Regions from separate parts of the Pseudomonas sp. 37 R 15 genome, predicted to be linked through region 1. Evidence: predicted binding sites of a transcription regulator. Region 1 holds the regulator's gene; each other region holds the start of a gene.
What was found. Region 1 encodes FliA, which starts transcription of late flagellar genes. Its sites were predicted from a motif close to CTAAAGTTTNNNNNNNNNNNGCCGNTAA; they were not measured.

Region 1 (4,148 bases):
GTGCTTCGAGAATCACGTCCATCAATTCCGAGTCAACCTGACGCTCACCCTTACGCAGGATGTCGAACACGTTCTCGGCGATGTGACAGCACTCCACCAGCTCATGGAGCTGGAGGAAGCCGGCGCCCCCTTTTACAGTGTGAAAACCGCGAAAAATTGCATTGAGCAGGTTCGCATCATCCGGGCGGCTTTCCAGCTCGACCAGTTGTTCGGACAGTTGCTCTAAAATTTCGCCGGCCTCTACAAGGAAATCCTGAAGGATTTCTTCATCGGCGCCGAAGCTCATGTGGGTGCTCCTTAGAAGCCTAAACTGGACAGCAAATCGTCTACGTCATCTTGACCGGATACGACGTCTTCACGTTTATCGGCATGAATCTGCGGACCTTCACCCTTGGCGAGATGTTTTTGTGGATCTTTTTCCGAGAGGATCGCTTCACGGTCATGTTCGATGCCGGCAAAACGGTCGACCTGGCCGGCCATGAGCACCAGTTTGAGCAGGTTGCTTTCCACTTCGGTGACCAGTTGGGTCACCCGCTTGATCACCTGGCCTGTGAGGTCCTGGTAATCCTGGGCCAGCAGAATATCGTTGAGGTTGCTGGCCACCGTGCGATTTTCCTGTTCGCTGCGCGACAGAAAACCGTCAACCCGACGCGCCAGCTCACGGAACTCTTCAGCCCCTACTTCGCGGCGCATGAAACGGCCCCAGTCCACGCTCAGGGCGTGGGCTTCGCTGGCCATGCCGTTGACCAGGGGCGTGGCGTTTTCCACCAGGTCCATGGTGCGGTTGGCCGCCGCCTCGGTCAGCCTGACCACATAGGACAGGCGTTCAGTGGCATCGGTGATCTGCGAAATCTCTTCGGCCTGGGGCATGCGCGGGTCAATCTGGAAATTGACGATCGCACTGTGCAGCTCGCGTGTGAGCTTGCCCACTTCCTGGTACAGGCCGCGGTCACGGGTCTGGTTAAGCTCATGGATCAACTGCACCGCGTCGGCGAACTGGCCTTTTTCCAGGCTGTCGACCAACTGGTGAGCATGCTTTTTCAGGGTCGACTCAAAGTCGCCCTGTGACGTTTCTTTATGCTCCATAGCTCCCCCGCGATGGCATTAGCCGTGGATGCGTTCGAAGATTTTTTCGATCTTCTCTTTCAAGGCCAATGCTGTGAATGGCTTGACCACGTAACCGTTGACCCCGGCTTGGGCGGCTTCGATGATCTGTTCACGCTTGGCTTCGGCGGTCACCATCAACACCGGCAGGCTGCGCAGTTTTTCATCGGCGCGCACATGGCGCAGCAAATCGATACCGGTCATGCCCGGCATGTTCCAGTCGGTTACCAGAAAGTCGATGCTGCCGCTGTTGAGGATCGGAATCGCCGTAATGCCGTCATCCGCCTCGACCGTGTTAGTGAACCCAAGGTCACGCAACAGGTTTTTTATGATCCGCCGCATCGTTGAGAAGTCATCAACGATGAGGATTTTCATGTTCTTGTCCAATTCGACCTCCAAGCAGTCTTAAACGCGCCCAGCACCTGGACGCGCCACTTCAATCAACAGGCGTTACACAAAAAGGACTGCCCAGGGCACCACGGAGCGATCCCGCGAAGGCCGAAGCCTTCGCGGTAGCATCTGCAGTGTCCCCACACTGCCTGTCAGCGCGCGCGCCACTCTCCCAACCGTCCCCGCAAGCGGGCCGCGCACTGGCTATGCAACTGGCTGACACGCGATTCGCTGACCCCCAGGACCTCACCGATTTCCTTGAGGTTCAGCTCTTCGTCGTAGTACAGCGCCAGCACCAGGCGCTCACGCTCCGGCAAATTGGCAATGGCGTCCGCCAACGCGCCCTGGAAACGCTCATCTTCCAGATCGCGTGACGGTTCCATATGCGCACTCGCGCCGTCCTCGTGCAGCCCTTCGTGTTCGCCGTCCTGCAACAGGTCGTCGAAACTGAACAGGCGGCTGCCCAAGGTATCGTTCAAAATCCCGTAATAATCGTCGAGACTCAATTGGAGTTCGGCCGCAACTTCATGATCTTTAGCGTCACGACCGGTTTTTGCTTCAATTGCACGAATTGCGTCACTGACCATGCGCGTATTGCGGTGTACCGAACGCGGCGCCCAGTCGCCTTTACGCACCTCATCGAGCATCGCGCCACGGATACGGATACCCGCATACGTCTCGAAACTCGCGCCCTTGCTCGCGTCATATTTGGTCGACACTTCGAGCAGGCCGATCATGCCGGCCTGGATCAGGTCTTCCACCTGCACGCTGGCGGGCAGGCGCGCCAACAGGTGATAGGCAATGCGCTTGACCAGGGGCGCATAGCGCTCGATCAATTCGCCCTGGCTGTCACGTGCCGACTTTTTGTAAAGGTTGTAGCCGCTTGATGTCATAGCACAGGTCCCGCGCTCGTCTGATGCACCAGTCGCTCGACGAAAAACTCCAGATGCCCCCGAGGGTTGGCAGGCAGCGGCCAGGTATCGACCTTCTGGGCAATGGCCTTGAACGCCAGTGCGCACTTCGAACGAGGGAACGCTTCGTAGACCGCACGCTGCTTTTGCACGGCCTTGCGCACACACTCGTCATAGGGAACTGCGCCGACGTATTGTAACGCCACATCGAGGAAACGATCCGTGACCTTGGTCAACTTGGCGAACAGGTTGCGCCCTTCCTGCGGGCTCTGGGCCATGTTGGCCAGCACGCGGAAGCGGTTCATGCCGTAGTCACGGTTAAGCAGTTTGATCAGGGCGTAGGCATCGGTGATCGAGGTGGGTTCGTCGCACACCACCAGCAGGACTTCTTGCGCTGCGCGTACAAAGCTGACCACCGACTCGCCGATCCCGGCGGCGGTGTCGATCACCAGCACGTCGAGGTTGTCGCCGATATCGCTGAAGGCCTGGATCAGGCCGGCGTGCTGCGCCGGGCTCAGGTGCACCATGCTCTGGGTGCCGGAGGCGGCCGGCACGATGCGGATCCCACCGGGCCCCTGCAGCAGCACATCGCGCAGCTCACAGCGGCCTTCGATCACATCGGCCAGCGTGTGTTTGGGGGTCAGCCCCAACAGAACGTCCACGTTGGCCAGGCCCAGGTCAGCATCCAGCAGCATGACGCGACGGCCAAGCTCTGCCAGGGCCAGGGACAAATTCACTGACACGTTAGTTTTGCCGACGCCACCTTTGCCGCCGGTCACCGCGATCACCTGTACGGGATGCATGCTGCCCATTTTATTTCTTTACCTTGTCTTGCTTAGACGCAGGCTACATGGCTTGGCCGCGTGTATCGCTTGCAGGCCATCGATGTAGGTACATTTCACGGTGTTCATCCTGCCTCATCCCACCCGTTTTGCCGGGTTGTGATAAAGGTCGGCGAACATATCGGCCATCGCTTCCTCGCTAGGCTCGTCTTGCATTTGCACGCTGACAGCACGGCTGACCAACTGATGACGGCGCGGCAGATGCAAATCATCCGGGATCCGCGGCCCGTCGGTCAGGTAGGCGACCGGTAGTTCATGACTGATTGCCAGGCTCAACACTTCGCCCAGGCTGGCAGTTTCATCCAGTTTGGTCAGGATACAACCGGCCAGCCCGCAGCGTTTATAGCTGTGGTAGGCAGCGGTAAGAACCTGTTTCTGGCTGGTGGTTGCAAGCACCAGGTAATTTTTTGACTTGATGCCACGCCCGGCCAGGCTTTCGAGCTGCATGCGCAGGGCCGGGTCGCTGGCTTGCAGGCCGGCGGTATCGATCAACACCACGCGCTTGCGCAGCAGCGGGTCGAGGGCGTTGGCCAGGGACTGGCCCGGGTCGACATGGGTCACCGGCACATTGAGGATGCGGCCCAGGGTCTTGAGCTGTTCCTGGGCGCCGATGCGGTAACTGTCCATGCTCACCAGCGCGATGTTTTGCGCGCCGTACTTGAGCACGTAGCGCGCTGCCAGCTTGGCCAGGGTGGTGGTCTTGCCCATGCCGGCGGGGCCGACCATGGCGATCACACCGCCCTCTTCCAGGGGTTCGATTTCCGGGGTGGCAATCATGCGTGCCAGGTGCGCCAGCAGCATGCGCCAGGCCTGGCGCGGCTCTTCGACTTCGGAGGTCAGCGCCAGCAGGTCACGGGACAACGGGCCGGACAGGCCGATGCGTTGCAGGCGACGCCACAGG
Region 2 (4,148 bases), on a different contig from region 1:
TCAGGTCAAGCAGGTCGCCGACAATCTGGCTCGCTCGGCGCACGCTGGTGTAGACCTGATTGGCGATCTTGGTCGCCCGGGCACCGGCGTCCTGCGAGCGTCGCAGCACGTCGGCACCCAGCAGGATTGCGCCGAGTGGGGTGCGCAGATCGTGGCCGAGGATGCCCAGGAACATATTGCGCGAGGCCTCGACCGCTCGTGAATAGCTGGCAATCGATTCGGCCAGGGCCTGGTCAATGGCCTCGTGGAATCGGGTCATGTCGTCGACGTTGATCGGTGTGCCGTCCTTGACCTGGCGCATCCACTGGCTGACCACACTGGTGCGCAGCGCGCGGTATTCCGAGACCATCTGATCGATCGTGAACCCGGCCATCAGCCGCGTCATTGCATGGGTTTCCGCCGCGGTTTCCTGATCATCCGCCGGGGCCAGGCCCTGGGCCTTGTCGATTTGCTCCTGGCGGGTCTGCTTGGTGCGCAGGTCGCTGACGATGGCCAGCAACATCTGCTCGGCATGATCGCGCAGCGCGACGCTGTCGAGTGCCTCGCCCGGGGTGTCGAGGGTTCTGGCAAAATCTTCCCAGGCCTGCAGAATCGGCTCGAGGTTTTCCAGAATGAAGTCGGGCAGGCGCATGTCTGTAATCCTGATGGGAGGCGGGCAGAAAAGCGAGGCTGCACAGATGAAGGGGCAATGCCCGGCAGTGTAGGAGGTTGTTCGTCGCTTTTAAAGCCCGGCCGCTAGCGTGAGGCCGCTGATCCCATCGGTGCACAGACAGCATTCATGGGGCTGACGCTACAGCCCCAATGTCAGCGACCGCAGCCTTTGTTCCACCACGCTGTCAAAATGGCTTGCCAGCTGCTCGCAGCGCTCCGGGGTGAGCCCTTCACAGCAGGTTATTCCCAACACAAAGCCCTGGGCCTTGGCACCGCCTTTGACGGCAAGAATCATCGACCCCGCCAGCTCGATCTCACGCAGAATTCTGTCAGCCTGTCGCTTTATAGGGCCGGGCAAGTCGTTCAAGGCTTCTTTCATGGCCGTTCTCCGCAGGCATTCACTACACACAAGGCAACGGAGGCACTGTCGGCCTCTTGAAAGCATCGACCGAAGGATGGTGCGAGAGTTTCGTCGTGCGCGATCGGGAGGCGATGATCTGCAGTGCAAAGCCAAACCTGCCCAACCTTTCAATGTTCTGTAGGAGCGCTCGAGCCCCGGCGAGGCTGCGATGGCGGTGGGTCAAGCGATGAAGAGGTCGACCTTGCGGCCGACCCACGACTGTTCGTACACCCTTGAATCAGGGATGAAACCTGCGCCCCAGCGCATCCAGGCGTACGGCGATCGGTGGCAGGCGTTCGCTGCTGCGGGCCAGGGTTTCCACGTCGTCGGCGGTGTTTTGCGCGATGTGCTGCACCGATTGCAGGCGCTCGACAATTTCCAGGTTCGCCGAGCTTTGCTCGCGGGTGGTGGTGACGATGCGGCCATTGAGTTGGTCGATATGCGCAATGTCTTCGCCCACTGCGCGCAGCATATCGACGGCCACTTGGCTGTCTTCCACGCAACGCTCCACACCCTGGCGGCTGTCGTGCATGGCTTCGACGGCCTGGCGGCTGCCTTGCTGCAAGCCTTCGATGATGGTCTTGATTTCCTGGGTGGAGAGGGCGGTGCGCTGGGCCAGGCTACGCACTTCGTCGGCGACCACGGCAAAGCCACGGCCTTGCTCGCCGGCGCGGGCGGCTTCGATGGCGGCATTGAGGGCAAGCAGGTTGGTCTGGTTGGCGATGCTGCTGATCACCTCCAGCACCGAACCGATTTGCTCCGCCTGCACGGCCAGCGATTGCACGGTCGATTGCGTGCCATTGATGCGCGAGGCCAGTTGCGTGATTTCATGCTGGGCGCGCCCAACGCTTTGCTGACCGCGTTCAATCTGCTGGCTGGCTTGGCCGGCGTGCTCCACGGCCTGTTCGACGTGCACAGTGATGTGGCCCGTGGCGTCTTCCATGCGCTGCATCGAGCCGGTCATTTCATTGATTTGCGCCAGTTGATGCCGCGCGCCTTGTTCCAGGGTGCCGCTGGCCGTGGCCAGTTCCTGGCCGAGTTGGCCCAGGCCATGGGAGTCGCGTGCGACGCCGTCGATCAGGTGAGTGAGTTGCTGCAGGAAATGGTCGAAGCGCTTGGCGAGGGACACGTGCTCCTTGTCTTCACCCTTGGCCGTGTCTTCGGTGAACTGCGAGGTGACGGCGAGCATTTTTTCCAGCATTTCCTGACTTTCGACTGCTTCGGCGTGGCTATGCACGGCGAGGTAGAGCAGGGCGACGGTTTCCATCACTACATAGAAGGCGTGGACGAAGATCATCGTCCAGCCGCCATGATGCGCCATCACAAACACCGGCCAGCCTTGATGCTGCAGGGCATGGAACACCAGGTGATGCACGGCGATGGTCAGCGCCGCCACCAGGATCGGCAGCCAGTCACGGTAGAACGTCAATACCGCGAGCAGCGCGAAGATACCAAAGTGCGCTTCGATGACACCCTGCGCCTGGTTGATGTGCAAGGCGGCCATCACCATCAGGCCGGCACCGAGTGCGCAGCGCATCGCACGGGTGCCGCCAATGGCGCGATACAGCGCGGTCAGCACCACGCCGGTGCCGCCACCGACGATCACCGCCTGGGTGAAGGTGTCATGCCAGAACCCCAGGCCGAGGGAGAACAGGAACATCAGCCAGATCAACGCCAGCATGATGCGGTCGGCCTTGCGATAGTGCTCCAGAAAGCGTGTGCGGAGGGGCATTGGCGTTTACTCCATGTGATTTAGCCAGGAATCAAGCACGCGGCGTGCCACGCGCGGAGCCGGTAAAGAGCCAGGCAGGTGCGGCGATAAGATCCGGCAAATCGGTTATCGGCACGTCGCAGGGAGACTTTAAGAACGGCTGCCCGGGCGGGCAGCCGAGGTTGCAATGACGATCAGAAGCTGTACTTGGCCGTCAGCATCATGTTGCGCGGGCTGCCGTAGGAGTCGCCGCCGTAGCTGACGTCCTCGGAGATGGACTGGTAGTAGTGCCGATCAAAGATATTGTTGGCGTTGAGCTGCAGATCCAGGTGCTGGTTGACCCGGTACCCGGCCATCAGGTCGGTGACGGCGTAGCCGCCTTGCTTGAGCCGATAGGTGCTGCCGTCCGCCAGCTGGATGTCGTTGTACATACGGCTCTGCCAGGACACGTTGCCGCCCACCCGGAGTTTCTCCAGCGGGCCCTGGAAGTTGTAGCGGGTGGTGACCTTGAACAGGTGTTCCGGGGTGTCGGTATCGAACTGCTTGTTGACCTTCTGCGGGTTGGCGTCGTCCCTGATAGTGTGGGTGCGCGCGTAGGTGTAGCCACCGCCGACCTGCCAGTTGTCGGTCAAGGCGCCTTGCAGTTCGAAGTCGATGCCCTGGCTGCGGATCTCCCCCGAGGCTTGATAGCAGGCCGCCTGCGGGCAGTCCGGCACAACGATCTGCACGGCACGGTTTTCCTGGTCGACACGGAACAGCGCCACGCTGGCATTCAGTGCGCCGCCCAGGTATTCGCCCTTGATGCCCACTTCATAGTTTTTGCCGACGATGGGCTTGAGCGGCGTCGCGCCGGTGCTCTTTTCTTTTTGCGGCGTGAAGATGTCGCTGTAGCTGGCATACACCGAGTGCTGGTCGTCCAGCTCGTAGATCAGGCCTGCGTAGCGGGTGAGGTTGCGGGTGACCTTATAGTCGCCGTCGCCGTCGCGGTTGTCATAGTCGTACCAGTCCAGGCGCCCGCCGAGGATCAGCTTGAGCGGGTCGGCCAGGCTCAGGCGCGTGGTGACGTAGACACCGTCCTGGGTGGTGACGTCACGCTGGTTGGTGGTGCGGGTGAAGTTCGGCTTGCCGGCATTGATCGGCCAATCCAGACGGTACGGGCTGTAAGCGTGGGTGGTCATGTCGTAGATGCGTTTGCTGGCGCCCACCACCAGCTCATGGGTGCGCCCGAACGCCTGGAACGGGCCGCTGGCAAAGGCGTCGAGCCCGGCCTGATTTTCATCGAAGGCGGCCTGGTACACCGTGCGCGCCAAGGTATTTTCGACCCAGCGCGACTGGTAGGAGCCGGAGAACAGCGCGTTTTGTTCGGCGTAATTGGCATTGACCTGC
Region 3 (4,148 bases), on a different contig from region 1:
GACCACCTCGCTGGGCATGCTGCCACTGTAGATACGGTGACCGTCCTTCTCGCTGATGCTCAGCGTGCCGTTACTGTCCCAGGCAACCCGGACGCCATCATGAAAACCTTCGATGCGGAAGGGTTCGCCATTTTCGAGGTGACGTTCACCGTCACGCGGAATCATTTCGTCCAGTACCAGCGTCTTGCTGTCCCGATCGATGTCCACAAGGTAGCTTTGGAAGCGTTGGCTGCGTTCGTGGAAAGTGATGATCAGTGGATCATGGCTTTCCTGGAGCATCCGCAGCGTGCTGGCGATTTCCAAAGGTGTGGTAAGGACCTTGGGTGGCTGCGGTGCATCTTCCGCATTAAGGGTGTTGAACACGGTTGTTCCATCTCCAGGAAAATACGACTACACGCAAGAACCGGCATTTTGCCAGTATGTAGCGCACCTTGGATAGGCCGCGCTTTGGAACCGTTGTCAGGCTTGGCTGCGGGTGCTTGGCTTGACCAGGCGTGAAGTGGAACCTTGGGCGTTATACAGGGCCGGGGGCTCACCGCCGTGAAGAATACGTAACTGATTGGCCGTGGTGGCTTGCTGAAGCTGAATCGACTGGCCGTTGAGCAGGTTGGCTTCCTGGCACTGGGTGAGCAGGTGATTGAGCGCTTTGCTTTGCGTCAGCAACTGATCGCCGACCGAGGAATGACTTGCCAACTGTGCCAGGCCGTCGTGATCGGCAGGCAGGCCCAGGCTGATAAGAATCTCGCTGCGCTTCTTGCCGTGCTGTTCAAGCAGCACAATCAGCGACTGTTTGCGCGCGAGTATTTCTTCGAGCAAGGGCATATCCCGGCCATACAGGGCCAGGGACTCTTCTTTAAGCAGCTCGAGCAGTTGTTGCGTCGGCGCCAGATCATCAAGGATCAGTTGGAGCAAATGTTCGTCGTGGTGCATGGCTGGCCTTGGGTTTTAAGCGTCCAGAAGCCCAGCGCAGGCCTGTGCCTAGCGCTCGGCTTCGAAGTTAAGCAGCTTGCTGGCTACACGGTTGCTGTCGACTGTATAAGTGCCATCGGCGATGGCTTGTTTCAACTCGGCCACGCGGGCTTTGTTCACAATCGGCTGATCGCGCAGCGAGTCAGTGATCTTCTGCAACTGTTGAGCCTCATTGCTCAGGTGTACCGATTCCCCACTCTGGCTCGCGCTCGCCTGTTCTGCCTTGGCGGGCAGGGGTTTGGCTTCAACACTGTCCTTGGCACCGCTGGTGCGCGTATTGCCCGGCAAGGGCTGGGTGCTGTTTAAACGATTGAAATCAATGACCATGATAAAAAACCTCTGGGTATGTGGACGCTTGCCATGTTTTCGGCAATACCCGGACAAACTTTAGGCGCGAATGACAATAAATCTCCGCACGGAACATTCCATGCACAGTGTAGGAAAACCTAGCGCCCCATACCAGTAATCTATAACGCTACCTCGACCTGGCCAGGGGCCGTCACCCGCGCCTTGATCACGCGGTTGGAGTTGAGGTTCTTGACGCGAATCTGCTCGCTCATGCCGCCGTTGGACAGCGCTTCCCCAGGCATTCTCACGTTCAAACCGCCGCTGCTGGCGGAAATCACTACCTGGTCACCTTTACGAATGACCTCGGCCTGCTCCAGATGCACCAGGGTAATCACCTGATCGGTGACCACTGGTCGGGTGAGCCGCTGCCCGATCGCCTGGTCCAGGGAGGTCAGGTAACCCTGATTGATCAAGCTGATATCCCGTTCACGCAGTGCGACATCGTCATAGCCGATGATGCCGGTGCGCTTCAACGGTCGCGCCACCACGACAACGTCGCGGAACAATTTGACTTGAGCCGGCACAAAAACAGTCCAGGGCGAGGCGCCTTCACAGCGTACTTTTACGGTGACACGGCCAATGGGCTGGGCCGGGCTTTCCAGGGTGGCTGTCAATTCCTTGTCACACATCGGCATGCGCAGGCGCGGGTCCAACGAGTTGACCTGGATCTCATAGCGGCCCGGTGTCTGGGTGGTCTCCAGATAATCTTCTACAGTGTATTCAAGAAAGCCCTGGGTGACGCCGATAAGGAGATCAGGCAGGGTGACGTTGTCGGCGCGGGCCGTGACGCCCCAGACAAGCAGCGCCATCGCGGCGCAGAGCAATCTGCGATACTTTGAGCGGCAAGCGCGTCGGGAAACTGTCGTTTTAATATCCATAGCCAACCAAATAGCAAAGCTCGTGCCGTTTAGTGTTGGGTACGCATCGTACCTCTGGGATTTAGGAGTCTGGGCATGGCAGGTGTAATGGATTCAGTAAACCAGCGCACGCAGCTGGTAGGGCAGAATCGCCTGGAGTTGTTGCTTTTTCGCCTGGACGGCAAGCAGCTGTACGGCATCAACGTGTTTAAAGTGCGTGAAGTGCTGCAGTGTCCCAAGCTGACGATCATGCCCAAGTCCAGTCCGGTGGTGTGCGGCGTGGCCAATATCCGCGGCGCGACCATCCCCATTCTTGACTTGGCAATGGCCACCGGCTCCGCCGGTTTGCAGGACCGCCAGAGCCCGTTCGTGATCATTACCGAGTACAACACCAAGACCCAGGGGTTTCTGGTGCGCTCGGTGGAACGTATCGTCAATATGAACTGGGAAGAGATTCATCCGCCGCCCAAGGGCACCGGGCGCGATCATTACCTGACGGCGGTGACGCGGGTGGATAACCAGTTGGTGGAAATCATCGACGTGGAGAAAATCCTCGCCGAAGTCGCGCCCACCTCGGAAACGATTTCCGTCGGGGTAGTGGATGCCGAGACGGCACACAAGGCGGTATCCCTGCGCGTGTTGACCGTGGATGACTCCTCTGTCGCGCGCAAGCAGGTCACGCGTTGCCTGCAAACCGTCGGCGTGGACGTGGTAGCCCTCAATGACGGTCGCCAAGCCCTGGATTACCTGCGCAAGTTGGTGGACGAGGGCAAGAAGCCGGAAGAAGAATTCCTGATGATGATTTCCGACATTGAAATGCCGGAAATGGACGGATACACCCTCACGGCGGAAATACGCAACGATCCACGCATGCAAAAATTGCACATCATCCTGCATACTTCGTTGTCGGGGGTATTCAATCAGGCCATGGTCAAGAAGGTCGGTGCAGATGACTTTCTGGCCAAATTCCGGCCTGATGACCTCGCATCCCGGGTAGTCGACCGGATCAAGGCAGCAGATCACGGCTAGGGGCATTTCTCCTGGCGGTCACACGATTTAAGAGGCGGTACCATTGTCTACGGGTAATTTGGATTTCGAACAGTTCCGGGTCTTCCTGGAAAAAGCCTGTGGCATATTGCTTGGTGAAAACAAGCAGTACCTGGTATCCAGCCGTCTCAACAAGCTGATGGAACAGCAGGGCATAAAATCCCTGGGTGAGTTGGTTCAGCGGATCCAGGGGCAGCCGCGCAGCGGGCTCAAGGAGATGGTGGTCGATGCCATGACCACCAACGAAACGTTATGGTTTCGCGATACCTACCCCTTTGAGGTGCTCAAGAACAAAGTGCTGCCGGAAGCCATCAAGGCCAGCCCGGGTCAGCGCCTGCGTATCTGGTCGGCGGCATGCTCCTCGGGACAGGAACCCTATTCGATCTCCATGTCCATCGACGAGTTCGAGCGGACCAACATGGGCCAGCTGAAAGCCGGCGCGCAAATTGTGGCGACGGACCTGTCCGGCAGTATGCTCACCAACTGCAAGACCGGTGAGTACGACAGCCTGGCCCTGGGCCGAGGCCTGTCCCAGGAACGCTTGCAGCGCTACTTTGACCCGAAAGGGGCAGGGCGCTGGGCGATCAAGGCGCCGATCAAGAGCCGCGTCGAGTTCCGCTCGTTCAACTTGCTCGACAGCTACGCCAGCCTGGGCAAGTTCGACATGGTGTTCTGCCGCAACGTGCTGATTTACTTCTCGGCCGAAGTGAAGAAGGACATCCTCTTGCGCATCCATGGCACGCTCAAGCGCGGCGGGTATCTATTCCTCGGCGCTTCGGAAGCCTTGAACGGCTTGCCGGATCACTACCAGATGGTGCAGTGCAGCCCGGGAATCATCTACCAGGCCAAATAACAACGTTTACCCGGTAAAAAATGTGGGAGGGGGCTTGCCCCCGATGGCGGTGGGTCAGTCAGCTATTCATGACA
Region 4 (4,148 bases), on a different contig from region 1:
CGCGTACGCGAACTGGGCGACGAAGACCCGTTGCTGGTCACCAAACGCTTGCGCCAGGCCCAGACCGTGCTGGTGGCCAGCCCGGCACTTCTGCGTGACCGTCGGGTAGAGACCCTGGAAGACCTCAGGCAATTGCCGATCATGGGCGCACTCGAGGCGGACCGCATGGTGCACCAGCGCATCATCGACCCCCAGGGCAACGCCCATGAGCTGGTCATGGAGGCCCGCCTGGGCATCGAGGACTTTATCGTACGCAAGACCAGCGCCCTCATGGGCGTGGGCTTCACGGTGCTGCCGATGATGTATTGCGAAGAGGAACTGGCCAGCGGCCGGCTGGTGCAACTGTTGCCGCAATGGTCGCTACCCGGCGGCTGGCTGCAGGCCGTGTACCCGCACCGGCGCGGCGTGCTGCCGGCCATCCGGGCCTGGATCGACTACCTGGAAGAAGGCTTCAAAGGCTGTGGAGACCGTACGTTATGAGCATGAGCGAAGCACAAGTCGCGGCATTCTGCCTGGGCCTGCCAGGAGCGCGCGAGGACTACAAATGGGGCGGTGTACGCGTGTTCTCGATTGCCGGCAACAAGATGTTCGCCCTGCAGAACTTGCGCGGTGAGTCGCTGGCGTTCAAGGTCGACAAGGCACTGTTCCTCGGCCACGTCGACCGGCCGGGCATCCACCCGGCGCCGTACCTGGCACGTGCGCAGTGGATCATCATGAACACGCCCTACCCGCTTGGGTCCGACGAACTGCGTGGCTTGTTGCAGCGCTCGCACCAGTTGGTGGTGGGCAAGCTGCCCAAGCGCACGCAGGTCGGGTTGTGGCTAGAGGATCGACAGTAGCGTGCCGCCGAGAAACAGCTGGTCCAGCCAGAACACCTGGTGCAACAGCACAATCACCCAGAACAGCACCTGGTAGGACACCTTGCGTGTTTTGTGCCGGAACACTTGCTGCGCGATCAATGCCCCCGGCCAACCGCCCGCCAGCTCGACGGCGTGCAGGATGTTTTCCGGGATGCGCCGGCCCTCTGTCTGCGCTTTGCGCTTGTCGCTCCAGTACATAAAGAACGCCACCATGCTGACCACCCCGTAGGCTGCCAGCGGGATCATGGTCTCGCCGCGATGCCACAGCAGCGCCGAACCCAGCAACGGCGCCGCGCACAGCAGCACGAAGAGCAACGTCTTCAAGCGTGGGTGCTGAATGTTCATGGCTTGACGGCGGTCCAGTCGATCCAGCCGAATTGCCAGGTCGCCAGGATCACCAGGCCGAACGCAATGCGGTACCAGGCAAAGGCCGCGTAGCTGTGGTTGGCGATGAACTTGAGCAGGCCCTTGACCGCGATCATCGCGAAGATGAACGAGGTGACAAAGCCAATGGCGAACACCGGCAGGTCCGCCGGCTGAAACAGGTCGCGGTATTTATAGCCCGAGTACAGCGCTGCACCGACCATGGTCGGCATGGCCAGGAAGAATGAAAACTCGGTGGCGGTCTTGCGCGACAAGCCGAACAACAGGCCGCCGATGATCGTCGCGCCGGAGCGTGAAGTGCCCGGGATCATGGCCAGGCACTGGGCCATGCCGACCTTGAGCGCGTCCTTCCAGGTGATCTCGTCGACGGTTTGCGCATGCACCGCATGCTGGCGACGTTCCGCCCACAACATGACCACACCGCCCACCACCAGGGCCGTGGCCACGGTGATCGGGTTGAACAGGTAATGCTTGATCAGGTCAGCGAAAATCACCCCCAGCACCACCGCCGGCAACACCGCGATGATCAGGTTCACGGTGAAGCGCTGGGCGTTGCGCTGGGTGGGCAAGCCGATGACCACGTCGAGGATCTTGCGCCGGAATTCCCAGACCACGGCGAGGATCGCGCCCAACTGGATAATGATATTGAATGCCTCGAAACGCTCGCCGCCGAAGTTGATCAGGTCGGCGACGATGATCTGGTGGCCGGTGCTGGAGATCGGCAGAAACTCCGTCAGCCCCTCGACCACGCCAAGAATCAGTGCCTGTATGGCGGTCCAAAAATCCATGCTTTCTCCAAAGGTCACGCGCCTGGCGTGCCTCTTAGTGTTTTTTAAAGTTCACTGACAACGAGCACACTGCAGCGCCCGGCGTTGATTCTCAATGCCGGACTGCAAAAATTCCGTGAAAAATCAGGCAGTACTCAGGTTTTTCGATTCCGGGCCGAAAGCCTATCAGACAAGCCGCAAAAGTCGATGCAACACCCACAATTATAAAAGGCTCGGAGTGACAGGACGATGAACAGTTTGCGCAATATGTCGATCAGCCGGCGCCTCTGGCTGATCCTGATAGTCGCCGTGCTGATGCTGCTGACCTTGGGCGCCTTGATGCTCAAACAGATCCATGACGACCTCTACCAGGCCAAGCGCCAACAGACCCAGCACGTGGTGCAAACCGCCAGCGGCGTACTCGGCTACTACCAGAACCTGGAAAAGACCGGGGTGCTCACCCGTGAGGCGGCGCAGCAACAAGCCCTGAGCGCGGTGCGCGGCCTGCGGTATGACCACGACGACTACTTCTGGATCAACGACCTCACCCCCGTGATGATCATGCATGCGGCCAACCCCAAGCTGGACGGCCAGAACCTCTCGGCGATCCGCGACCCGGACGGGTTTGCCGTGTTCAATGAATTCGTGAGCCTGGCCAAGGCCAAGGGCGCCGGCATCGTCAATTATCGCTGGCCAAAGCCGGGGGCCGATGCGCCGGTGCAGAAAACCTCTTACATCCAACTGTTCGAACCCTGGGGCTGGATCATCGGCTCGGGCGTCTATGTGGACGACGTGCAGGCCGAGTTCACCGGCCAGGTGTGGAAAGCCTCCGCTATCGGTCTGGCCATTGCGCTGGTCATGACCCTGCTGGTGCTGTTGATCGCGCGCAGTATCGTGCAGCCGTTGCAGGCTGCGGTAAATGCCATGGGCAACATTGCCAGCGGCGAAAGCGACCTGACCCGCAGCCTCGACACTCATGGGCGCGACGAGGTCACCCAACTGTCCGAGCACTTCAATACCTTCACCGCCAAATTACGCCAGGTGGTCGGCCATTTGCAGGTGTGCGCCAACGCCCTGGGCGAGTCGTCGACCGAGTTGGGCCACAACGCCAGCCAGGCCCATGACCGCAGCCAGCAGCAGTCGCAACAGATGGAACTGGTGGCCACCGCCATCAATGAAGTCACCTACGGCGTGCAGGACGTGGCCAAGAATGCCGAGCACGCCGCCAGCGAAATGCGCGATGCCCAGGCCCAGGCGCAGCAAGGCCAGGTCAACATCGACAGCAGCCTGCAGCAGATCGACCAGCTCTCGGGCACCATCAGCCAGGCCGTGGAGGTGATCCGCACCCTGTCCAGCGAAAGCACCCAGATCGGCGGCGTGCTCGAAGTGATTCGCTCGATTGCCGACCAGACCAATCTGCTCGCCCTCAACGCCGCTATCGAAGCCGCGCGCGCCGGCGAGCAGGGCCGTGGGTTTGCAGTAGTGGCCGATGAAGTACGCCTGCTGGCCCAGCGCACGCAAAAATCCACGGCTGAAATCCAGGCGATGATCGAGCGCCTGCAAGGGCATTCGGAAGCGGCGGTCAAGGTGATCAGCGACAGTCACAGCGCCTCGCAATTGACCATCGAGCAAGCCGGCCTGGCCGGTGCGAGCCTCAATGCCATCGGCCAGGCACTGCATAATCTCAACGGCCTGAATGCCTCGATTGCCAGTGCCACCCTGCAACAGGCCCATGTGGTGGAAGACATCAACCAGAACGTCACCCAGGCGGCCGGGCTGTCCCACAGCACCGCGCTGGCGGCTGAGCAGTCGAGCGTGGCCAGCGCGCAGTTGCGGGGTTTGAGCGAGCAGCTTGACGGGTTGTTGCGTCAGTTCCGCATCTAGCCCTGAGTTAAATTGTGGGACGGGGCAAGCCCTAACCTGTAGGAGCGAGCTTGCTCGCGAAAAACGTCAACGATAACGCGTGCTTCCTGAATGAACGCGGTGCCTGTGAGTTTTTCGCGAGCAAGCTCGCTCCTGCAAAAAGCCAGGGCAAGCCCCGTCCCACATTTGCCCGCCTGTGTTTTGAGGATTGGCCACCTCTGGGTACAATCACCGCCCTCTCCCACTCCCCCAAGGAACCGCCATGTCCGGGCTT

Region 2: a site for FliA is predicted at 2,889-2,916, ahead of BFQ04_RS22040 (methyl-accepting chemotaxis protein). Genes of this name have one in related genera too.
Region 3: a site for FliA is predicted at 1,333-1,360, ahead of flgM (flagellar biosynthesis anti-sigma factor FlgM). Genes of this name have one in related genera too.
Region 4: a site for FliA is predicted at 2,166-2,193, ahead of BFQ04_RS11185 (methyl-accepting chemotaxis protein). Genes of this name have one in related genera too.

The regions. Positions count from the first base shown of each region.
Region 1 is NZ_CVTV01000018.1:611-4,758, forward strand. Features, by position in the region: partial or broken gene BFQ04_RS03870 (Hpt domain-containing protein) at 1-286, opposite strand, end outside; gene BFQ04_RS03875 (protein phosphatase CheZ) at 298-1,086, opposite strand; gene BFQ04_RS03880 (chemotaxis response regulator CheY) at 1,105-1,479, opposite strand; gene fliA (RNA polymerase sigma factor FliA) at 1,647-2,387, opposite strand; gene fleN (flagellar synthesis regulator FleN) at 2,384-3,217, opposite strand; gene flhF (flagellar biosynthesis protein FlhF) at 3,323-4,148, opposite strand, start outside.
Region 2 is NZ_CVTV01000056.1:237,225-241,372, forward strand. Features, by position in the region: gene BFQ04_RS22030 (sensor histidine kinase) at 1-631, opposite strand, end outside; gene BFQ04_RS22035 (hypothetical protein) at 791-1,030, opposite strand; gene BFQ04_RS22040 (methyl-accepting chemotaxis protein) at 1,290-2,783, opposite strand; gene BFQ04_RS22045 (TonB-dependent siderophore receptor) at 2,957-4,148, opposite strand, start outside.
Region 3 is NZ_CVTV01000040.1:48,391-52,538, reverse strand. Features, by position in the region: gene BFQ04_RS12365 (flagellar brake protein) at 1-363, opposite strand, end outside; gene BFQ04_RS12360 (flagellar protein FlgN) at 460-930, opposite strand; gene flgM (flagellar biosynthesis anti-sigma factor FlgM) at 979-1,296, opposite strand; gene flgA (flagellar basal body P-ring formation chaperone FlgA) at 1,437-2,195, opposite strand; gene BFQ04_RS12345 (chemotaxis protein CheV) at 2,271-3,203, shown strand; gene cheR (protein-glutamate O-methyltransferase CheR) at 3,247-4,074, shown strand.
Region 4 is NZ_CVTV01000033.1:83,848-87,995, forward strand. Features, by position in the region: gene BFQ04_RS11165 (LysR substrate-binding domain-containing protein) at 1-480, shown strand, start outside; gene BFQ04_RS11170 (MmcQ/YjbR family DNA-binding protein) at 477-839, shown strand; gene BFQ04_RS11175 (DUF1294 domain-containing protein) at 822-1,205, opposite strand; gene BFQ04_RS11180 (undecaprenyl-diphosphate phosphatase) at 1,202-2,032, opposite strand; gene BFQ04_RS11185 (methyl-accepting chemotaxis protein) at 2,261-3,895, shown strand; gene pnuC (nicotinamide riboside transporter PnuC) at 4,137-4,148, shown strand, end outside.